2 regions of the Guptibacillus sedimenti genome follow, and region 1 is predicted to be linked to the other one. Evidence: predicted binding sites of a transcription regulator. Region 1 holds the regulator's gene; the other holds the start of a gene.
What was found. Region 1 encodes LexA, which represses DNA repair genes until DNA is damaged. Its sites were predicted from a motif close to CGAACATATGTTCG; they were not measured.
Positions count from the first base shown of each region.

Region 2: the regulator LexA is predicted to act here: its motif matches at 3,114-3,127, upstream of PQ578_RS03170 (YhjD family protein).

Region 1 covers NZ_JAQQWV010000002.1:1,125,568-1,130,683, forward strand. The annotation lists gene PQ578_RS14140 (dihydroorotate dehydrogenase) at 1-976, shown strand, start outside; gene PQ578_RS14145 (VOC family protein) at 1,197-1,601, shown strand; gene PQ578_RS14150 (ferritin) at 1,842-2,333, opposite strand; gene lexA (transcriptional repressor LexA) at 2,456-3,076, opposite strand; gene yneA (cell division suppressor protein YneA) at 3,231-3,551, shown strand; gene PQ578_RS14165 (YneB family resolvase-like protein) at 3,555-4,205, shown strand; gene PQ578_RS14170 (DUF896 domain-containing protein) at 4,272-4,508, shown strand; gene PQ578_RS14175 (HesB/YadR/YfhF family protein) at 4,630-4,914, shown strand; gene sirA (sporulation inhibitor of replication protein SirA) at 5,074-5,116, shown strand, end outside.
Region 2 covers NZ_JAQQWV010000001.1:670,176-675,291, forward strand. The annotation lists gene PQ578_RS03150 (gluconeogenesis factor YvcK family protein) at 1-347, shown strand, start outside; gene whiA (DNA-binding protein WhiA) at 388-1,329, shown strand; gene PQ578_RS03160 (HPr family phosphocarrier protein) at 1,586-1,840, shown strand; gene clpP (ATP-dependent Clp endopeptidase proteolytic subunit ClpP) at 1,960-2,544, opposite strand; gene PQ578_RS03170 (YhjD family protein) at 2,710-3,096, opposite strand; tRNA gene PQ578_RS03175 (tRNA-Arg) at 3,271-3,349, shown strand; gene PQ578_RS03180 (hypothetical protein) at 3,522-3,797, opposite strand; gene rpoN (RNA polymerase factor sigma-54) at 3,988-5,116, shown strand, end outside.

The DNA of each region.
Region 1 (5,116 bases):
AGTTGGGCCAGGCTTGCCTAAGAGAATTTATGAAGCGATCAACGATGAGAGCGCATTTCAAGAAGAACGTAGTGGGTGGAAAGACTACTTCTTGTTTGGATTATTCATCATGATTGGTGGCTTGATTGCTTTAGTGTTAAGTCTGACTTCAATTGTTTTACCTTATGATGAAAGCTTCATGCAGCTAACTCGTGAGGAGCTTTTGCTCTTTAATGAACGACTCTTATGGTTTATGGCACATGACCGAATGACATTAGCTGGAACGATGATTTCTGGTGGCGTTGTTTATATGACGTTGTCTTATTACGGAGTTAAAAACGGTTTGTTGTGGACGAAGCAGGCGATTGATATTGCGGCAATTATCGGTTTTCTAGGTATCTTGCTTTTCATTGGCTATGGCTACTTCGATTGGTTACACTTACTATTTTGGATTGTGCTATTACCATTTTACTTGAGAGGATACGTGAAAACCAAAGGCATAAAGAGGACCCCGAAATCATGCAACCGACGGAATGACCTGGCATGGCGTAAAGGCATTATGGGGCAATTTTGTTTTGTTATGCTTGGTTTTTCATTTGTTCTTGGTGGAGTGATTATTGCTGGAATCGGTGTGACGGGGGTTTTTGTGCCAACGGATTTACAATACATCTGCATGCCAGCGGATCTGATTCAGTCATTCAATGATCGGTTGACCTCTGTCATCGCCCACGACCGTGCTGGGTTTGGAGGAGCGATGATCAGCGTTGGATTGTTAGTGCTAATGTCTGCTCTCTGGGGCTTCCAATCGGGGAATGCCTGGCTATGGTGGATGTTGCTTATAGGAGGTTTGCCTGCGTTTGGAGCAGGAATTTATGTACACATCATGATTGGCTACACGACTTTTATTCACTTGCTACCGGCCTACATCGCTCTTGCGCTATTTTTTGGAGGGTTGTACTTTTCAAAAAGTTATTTGATGGGGAAGTATTCATATTGAAGATTGTTTAACGGGTGCCTATTTTAATTAGAAGCTGAAGTTCACTTTAAGGTGCTTCGGCTTTTTTTAATGAATTATTTTCTTCTTTCATCCTAAAGTCGTAGAGAAATTCATTCATTTTACTAGCGCTATGACGCTGATGAAAGCTTAAAATATAAGTATGTCACAATTAGATTTTCGGAAGTATCGTGCTTATATATAGTAATTGGAGGGAACGACGATGAAGTTTCAAGATTTTAACGCAGTGCAAGTTCGAATAGCTAGGCCGACCGATCAATTTGATAAGATTATTCAGTTTTACGAACATGGATTAGGCTTGCAGCGAGTGGCTGAATTCACTGGACATGCAGGATATACGGGCGTGGTATATGGTTTACCTCACCTATGCTATCAAATAGAGTTCACGTCACATGAAGAAGGTAGCCCTTGCCCTGCTCCTACTGCTGATAACTTGATCATTTTCTATATTCCAAATGGAGAAGAGCTGAAAAGCGTAGCAGAAAGGCTTCACCAAATGGGGCACATGGAAGTAGAACCAGAAAATGTGTATTGGCAAGAGAAAGGGATAACGATTGAAGATCCTGATGGCTGGAGAGTTGTACTAATGAATACAGAAGGGATTTAAACTTAATAGATACGTAACTTTTATACTTGTAGTTGGAATTGGGTGTGGAATAATATGTTAAAATCAACGGTGAGGATAAAAAGGATCTTATTCGCATAGTGAGCTTACCCTCAATTATTATGAGCTTATTATCGAAAACCACCAATTTATTCAGAATTACAAATAACATAACAAAAATAAACAGACCTCACCTTCTAACCCATGAAGGTTGAGGTCTGTTGTAGGTTTTAGGTAGAAATCTTATCCTGGCTGCCTCTGACCAAGTTCTTGATCGATCAGTAAGAGTGCGGACGTGTTATCTCCTGCTAATTTCAGCCTTTCGACAATCGTAAGTGCCTGTGCTTCTTCGTCAATCTGTTCACGTAGGAAATCCTGAACGATGACGGCCGTTTGCGGATCAATTTTTTTGATGTAGTTATAAGCCTGACGGTAAGAATTCGTAACATACTGTTCGTGTTCTAAAACTTGCTGGAAGGTTTCGAGCGGCGTTCCAAAGTCCGTCGATTGTTCTGGGAGAGCACCTAATTCAACAACGCCATCTTTACCAGCTAAGTAATTAATCAGAGTAAGAAGATGCGTTCGTTCTTCATCAGATTGAATTCTTAACCAACTGGCCATTCCAGTATAATTCTTTCGATCCAAGTAAGCAGACATCGCTAAATATAGCGTGGTTGAAATGTGTTCAATTTGAATCAGCGTGTTTAAAAGTTCTTGAACTTCTTTTTGTACCATTACAATCACCTCATCATCTTCTTATCATCACAACTTATGAAGATGTGGATTGTCTCGTTACGATAAAAGAGTGACCTTCAAGTAGTAATCGATAATAAAAAAAAGAAGCGCAATTTGCGCTTCTAGTGGATCGAGCGGAAAACACCAACCACTTTACCAAGAATCGAAACAGAATCAAGAATGATTGGTTCCATCGATGAGTTTTCTGGCTGAAGTCGGAAGTAGTTGCTTTCTTTAAAGAAACGTTTTACCGTTGCTTCGCCATCGTCCGTCATCGCAACAACGATGTCTCCGTTATTTGCAGTTGGTTGCTGCTTCACGATAACCATATCACCGTTATAAATACCAGCTTCAATCATACTATCCCCTTCGATGACAAGAATGAATGTATGCTCTTCATCCTGAGCGAACTGCTCTGGAAGAGGGAAGTACTCTTCAACATTTTCAATCGCTGTGATCGGTTGACCAGCTGTTACTTTACCAATGACAGGAACATTAACCGTGTGCTGACGTGGGATGTCGATCGCTTCATCAAGGCCCAACACTTCAATGGCTCTTGGTTTGGTTGGGTCTCTTCTGATATAACCTTTTTTCTCGAGTCTTGCCAGGTGGCCATGGACAGTTGAGCTTGAAGCAAGTCCAACGGCTTCGCCGATTTCTCTAACAGACGGTGGATAACCTTTTTGTTTTACTTCGACTTTAATAAAGTCCAGAATGTCCTGCTGACGCTTTGATAGTTTCATATTTCTGGCACCTCGTTCCAATCTATCTATTTGTTACTAGTATACCAGAATTTTTGTTCGCATACAAACATAAGTTCGAAGTTACTAGTTGACACGAACAGGGGTTCTGATTATACTAAAAACAGAACAAATATTCGTATATGGGGTGATTGGGATGAGAAAGCAAGCTGGGGGCTTGTCTGGAATTGATTTTCTTGTCATTATATCTTTTGTAGCTGTGTTAATTATTGTGTTCGTATCTTTGCGAACAGCTGCAGCTGAGGAGTATGATCGGTATACAACGATTCAACTGGAGCACGGTGATACGGTATTAAAAATTGCTGATGAATATCGTTCCGCACATGAATTGTCTGATCAGAAATTTGTTAGCTGGGTTGAAGACGCTAATCGCATAGATGCTAATCGAATTACAGCAGGAGATACTCTCATCATCCCTGTTGAAGCGAACGCTACCGCACTTGGGGGTACAGATTAAAGAATGAACGCCGTTATTTATTGCCGAGTAAGCACAAAAAAAGAAGCGCAGGAGTCGTCTCTTGCAAGGCAAAAAGAAGAATTGCAACGATTTGCATCACAGTCAGGTTTTACCGTTCACCGAATGATTGAAGAAAAACACAGCGGGTATGACATTGATCGAGATGGCATACTCGAAGTACTGGATTTGTTAAAAGAAGGGCAAGTCGAAGCATTGCTCATTCAAGACGAAACAAGACTTGGACGAGGGAACGCTAAAATTGCTCTTCTTCATGCCGTTCACAAATACGGCGGAACCATTTATACGGTAAATCAAAATGGAGAACTTCAATTATCGGAAGCTGATTCAATGGTGCTTGAAATTGTAAGTATTGTCGAAGAATTTCAGCGAAAGCTTCACAACTTGAAAATCAAACGCGGTATGGATAAGGCGGTTAAAGAAGGCTATCGACCGCAGCGAAATTTAAGTCATCAAAATCACGGTGGAAGAGACCGTGTTGAAGTTCCGATCGAGGAAATTGTTAATCTTCGTAATCGCGGCTTAACGTTCCATGAGATTGCAGCAACGCTTAAAGGTTTTGGTCACCATGCATCAAAAGCCACGGTACATAGACGCTATAAGGAATATGTTGACGAACAGAGTGAGAAGCACTAAACTTGTCTATGGTAAAAAGATGCGTTAGCATAGAACGTACAAGTTGCAGTAAAGGAGCTTTTTTACATGCTTTCTCAAGATAAAATTCAACGAATTAACGAGCTATCTCGTAAATCAAAAGAGTCATCTTTAACAGATGCTGAGAAAAAAGAACAAAAAGATCTTCGTCAGGAATACCTGGCAAGCCTTCGTTCTTCTTTTAGTAACCAGCTTCACTCCATCAAAGTTGTGGATGAAGAAGGCACAGACGTAACGCCTCAAAAATTAAAAGAAAGCAAGAAAAATCGCGGCTTTCTTCAGTAAAAAATAGCCTAATTTTGCTAAATGCAAAATTAGGCTATTTTTATGGTTGCAATTTTTCAAATATTCGTTATACTGTACTATAACAAGATGTACTAATACAAAAACGGAGAGGGCGGATAAGATGTTTGTTGTAACTGATTCTGCAGCTGAGTTTTACAAAAATGAAATGGAACTTGGTCATGGTGATTGTCTAAGATTGTTTGTACGTTATGCAGGAAGTGGGGACAGCGGTGGTTTTTCCCTTGGAGTCATGTCTGACCGGCCTTCATATGATGATTATAAGCAAGAAATTGGAGGAGTTACTTACTTTGTTCGACCGGATGATCAGTGGTTTGTTGATCGAATGAAACTAGATTATGATGAAAGCAACGGTGGCGTTCTTTGTGACCTGCCGAGTATGGCATAGCAGTCAAGGACCTGTACTATAACATATATGTTATAGTACAGGTCCTTTTTAAATTCGACAAAACTAGTGATGTGATGCTCCAAGTATAGACAATCCTTTTAGAGAAGGTGCAGTATACTATTTTTTATATGATTTGTTCTCTGATAAGGGGGAAGTGGTATGAGGCATTATGAAATGTATTTTGTTAAACAACACATCGCCG
Region 2 (5,116 bases), on a different contig from region 1:
TTCAGCAGGCAAAAGCAAGAAAAGTATATGTTTGTAATGTTATGACTCAGTTAGGTGAAACAGAAAATTATACGGCGAGTGACCACGTGCAGGCACTCATTGATCACATTGGCTATAAACTTATGGATACGATTATTGTAAATGAAGAAATGATTCCCTCTTTTTACGAAAAACGTTATGCACAAGAACGAGCAGAGGTTGTGCAATATGACGAAAATCGTCTGAAGAGCTTTGGTTTTCATGTAATCAGTGATAAAATTATCCAATACGATGAGAAATATGTACGCCATGATGCGAAAAAAATATCATCGATTCTTTTATCTTTATTAGACGATAGAAGAGCATGATGGGTCAGTGGGGCCCCTGCATGAAAAAGGGGGGATGGCAATGTCATTTGCTGCTGATACAAAGAAAGAATTAACGCAGTTAGAAAGCAAACCTTGTTGTGCAAGATCAGAACTAGCAGCTCTTATACGAATGAATGGCTCCATTTCGTTTGGAAACAGACAGTTGATTTTAAACATTCCGACAGAACATGCTGCCATTGCAAGAAGGATTTATACGCTTATTAAGCGGATTTACAATTATGATGTTGAACTGCTTGTCCGTAAGAAGATGAGATTGAAGAAAAACAATGTTTACATTGTTCGGGTCTCAGCAAAAGCGAGAGAGCTTCTTGAAGATCTCGGTATTATGGATAATGCATTTACGTTTACTAGAACGATTTCGAGTGATTTTACGAAAAAAGCCTGTTGCAAACGCTCTTATCTAAGAGGAGCATTTCTTGCTGGGGGGTCAATTAATCACCCTGAAACCTCTTATCATCTCGAGATCTTCTCCATGTATGAAGAACATACAGAGTCACTTTGTAACTTAATGAATGAATTTGGTTTAAATGCGAAGATGCTTGAGCGAAAGAAAGGTTACATCGTCTATATCAAAGAAGGTGAAAAGATTACAGAGTTTTTAAGTGTTGTCGGGGCCCATCAGGCGCTGCTTTACTTTGAAGATGTCCGCATCATGAAAGATATGCGAAATTCTGTTAATCGGATTGTGAATTGTGAAACAGCCAATTTGAATAAGACAGTCGGTGCAGCTTTTCGGCAGGTTGAGAACATCCGCTTTATCCAAAAAGAAGTTGGGCTTGAAATTCTTCCTGATAAACTAAGGGAGATTGCGGAACTTCGAGTGAAACACCAGGATGTAACATTAAAAGAGCTTGGCGAGATGGTCACGGGTGGAGCGATTAGCAAATCCGGAATCAATCACAGGTTGAGAAAAATTGACCAAATTGCTGATAAGCTTCGTAATGGTAAGCCAATTTCATAGTCTTCCTCACCAAAGGCTTGACTACTGGTGGACAGTAGCTTTCCGACTAGATGGAAAGCAGAGTTAAAGAAAAACGTTCATTCCCTCATAGCGCAGGGAATGGGGTTTTTCTAAATTTTTCACAGTCTGAGATAGCGCTTACTTATATTGAGGGAAAAACGACCATCTGCTGATACCCGTTTTTAACACTCGCTAAATAAGAGTCCTCGATCCGTTTTTCTTATCAGCAGTTATAAATAAGGGGAGGAATGAACAAGTGGTTCAAAAAGAAGTTGTTGTGACATTAGAGACAGGATTACAAGCTCGACCTGCGGCCCTATTCGTGCAGGAAGCCAACCGATTTAACGCGGATATTTTCCTCGAAAAAGATGGAAAGAAAGTGAACGCCAAAAGCATTATGGGTATCATGAGCCTTGCGGTTGGAACAGGGGCTTCTGTTATTTTAACTGTTGATGGTAATGACGAAGAGGATGCTATGTCATCACTCATGGATTTTGTGCAGAAAGATTAAAGAGCGAAGGCATACCGCTAAGTGCAAGCGGTAGCCTTCGTTTTTTTTTGTTGTAGGAAAGAATTTTGCGTAAAAAAAAGAGCCTTTCCTCAGTGAGGAAAGGCTCGATTCAAACAAGTTTATGCTTTCTTTTCCATTACTTCATCAATTAAGCCGTATTCTTTCGCTTCTGTTGCTTCCATGAAACGGTCACGATCCGTGTCGCGATCAATTGTTTCAAGTGGTTGACCTGTACGTTCAGAAAGAATTTTGTTCAGCTTTTCGCGCATTTGAATAATGCGTTTTGCGTGAATTTCAATGTCAGAAGCCTGACCTTGCGTACCACCGAGCGGTTGGTGAATCATTACTTCACTGTTTGGGAGCGCATAACGCTTTCCAGGCTCACCAGCAGCAAGAAGGAAAGCACCCATGGATGCAGCCATACCGATACAGATTGTTGATACCTTCGGCTTGATGAATTGCATTGTATCGTAAATTGCCATACCTGCTGTGATCGAACCACCAGGGCTGTTAATGTAAAGTGAGATATCTTTATCAGGATCTTCTGCAGCAAGGAAAAGAAGCTGAGCGACTACAGCGTTTGAAACGTTGTCGTCAATTGCTGTTCCTAGCATGATAATGCGATCCTTAAGAAGACGAGAATAAATGTCGTACGCTCTTTCACCGCGGTTTGTTTGTTCAATTACCGTTGGAATTAAAACCATTTAAAATTCCTCCTTTATTTTTTATGGAATATGTAGTTGCTGTACGTTCATCATACCTAAAAGGTCAATATAGGTCAAATAAAGTGCTGTGCTATTTTTAAAAAGGGTAAGGTAGAGATGTTTTTCTTTCTCTATCTACATCCATTTTCCCCGCATCACCTTATTTTAAACAGACCGCGTGCTCCTTTTTTTGAGGCGCTCATCTGCTACAAAATAAGTTAGAATTCTTCTCTCTACCTGGTTACGAATTTGAATAGAGGAATATCGGTATGTTTGATTGTAGCCACGACAGAAAACTTTGCAAATAATGATTTCTTCTTTAGTTTCTTCAATGTAGACGCGAATTCCTCTTTCATGGAGAATTGCTTTTGCCCATTTTAAATCAGTTGAGGCAAGCGACATAGCAGACCGGATTAGTTCCAGGTAAGGGCGCGGAAGCTTCATTCTAGAATGTTGTAGCCATTTCATATCCATTTCCAGCACTCTTTTTACGTAAGGAAGTAAGAGGTAGTGTCTTAATGCCTTCGTTTCTTCTTTACTTAATTGGAACACGATCGCCACCGCCTAATAGAACATATGTTTGGTTTTACTTTACTATGAGATAATTGACACGTCAAGAGCTTAAGACTTAAGTAACCAAGTAATTCAAATGAAAGAGCGGTACGGGTAAAATCACCTTGCAAAAAAATAGGCGATCCCGTATAATAATCTTTGCGCTAATAAAGCGCGCCCGTAGCTCAGTCGGATAGAGCGGTGGTTTCCGGTACCGCGTCAGTCGGGGGTTCGAATCCCTCCGGGCGCACCATATACATAATTCCAATCCCTTTCGCTGATGCGAGAGGGATTTTTTTATTGATCTTTATTATGTAGAATAGACAAATTCATGATAACGATATCGGTTGTTGATTGATTTCTTAAATAAGAAAAAAGAAAAAAGAGTAGAACTCGTCCACTCTTTCTGCTATCCGTCGTGCCTTCTAACAATCACGATCATCATCATGTCTTTTGCTGCCTGCTCCACTCATCGTATGTTTAAAGCCTGAGTGCATACCAGTAGCGCATAGTCCTAGCCATAATCCGATAAAGAAGGCTTTTTTGAAATCTTCCGGTTCGACGTAAACATGACTCATCACAATTCCGATGACGATTGAAAGGATGGGTAAAAACCTTACCGGAAAACCAAACACCTTGAAGAGATGTACTACTCCAATGATGACTGGAAGCAAAGCAATTCCATATACCGCTAAATCCATGGCATTTGCCTCCTTTTTTCTCTCTATAAAACAGTTTATGTAGAAATTTGACTGAGGGACGGGCGATTTCATCAATTTTATTAAAAATGGTGTCAAGAACCGTCTTTAAAAAACAGAAAATTCTGCTCATTTTCGTTTTTTCATACCATAAAATGAAACGATATAGTATGATGAAGGTGGAGGGATTGCGATGGAATTAGGATTGATACAAAAGCAGACAACGAAACTAGTCATGACAACCCAGTTGCATCAAGCGATTTCTATACTCCAATATTCTACGGCTGAATTACTGGAGTACGTGAAAGAACAGGCTCTTGAAAATCCACTTATTGAATTACAGTCACCATCATGGGACGGGGGTGTTCGTTCTTCAAAACGTTCCTACGAGAATGGGACTAGACAAGATCCGCTGGAATATGCGGAAACAAGAAGAAGTCTGCACGATGAACTTCACGAGCAGACGAGGTGCATAAACCTTCCCAAAAAAATAACCGGCATTGTCCATTATTTAATTGATAACATCGATGAAAGTGGCTACTTACGAATCAATGAAACAGAAGTGATGAGTTATTTAGACTGTTACGAATTTGAATTAACTGAAGCGATTCGACAGGTTCAGTTACTCGACCCTCCTGGTATAGGGGCTCGCTCTTTATCGGAATGTCTTTCTTTACAGCTAAATCAGGAGGGGGAGGTCTTTGAACTTGCTCGATTGCTCGTATCTGATCATTTGAAAGCGTTAGCAGAAAAGAAATATCGTGAGCTTTCGAAGCAGTATCACGTACCTGTCGAACAAATTCAACAGGCAGCAGATTTGGTAGCAGACCTTGACCCCCGTCCAGGAACGAAGTGGTTTACTGAGAAAACAACGTACATCGTACCGGATGTTATGATCCAAGAGAAAAATGGACGATTTACTGTTACATTGCTTGATGATGATTTGCCGGCAATGAAAGTGAGCAACACGTATCGTTCATTTAAACATAACGAAGCAGCCGACTATTTGAAAGACAAATACCAGCAAGTCAGCTGGTTAATGAAAAGCATTGAACAAAGGAAGCAGACGTTAAGGGCAATTATGGGCGTTGTGATTGTCCATCAACAAGGTTTTTTAAGAAATGGCATGAGTGACCTTGTACCGATCACATTGAAAGAAGTAGCTAATGAAGCTCATGTCCATGAATCGACAGTAAGTCGGGCCATTAAAAGTAAATATGTTCAAACGCCGCAAGGTTTGTACCCACTAAAAGATTTGTTCACTTCAAAGCTAGCGAGTGAATCTGGGGAAGGGGCTTCTTCTTCCAGTGTTAAACTCTTTA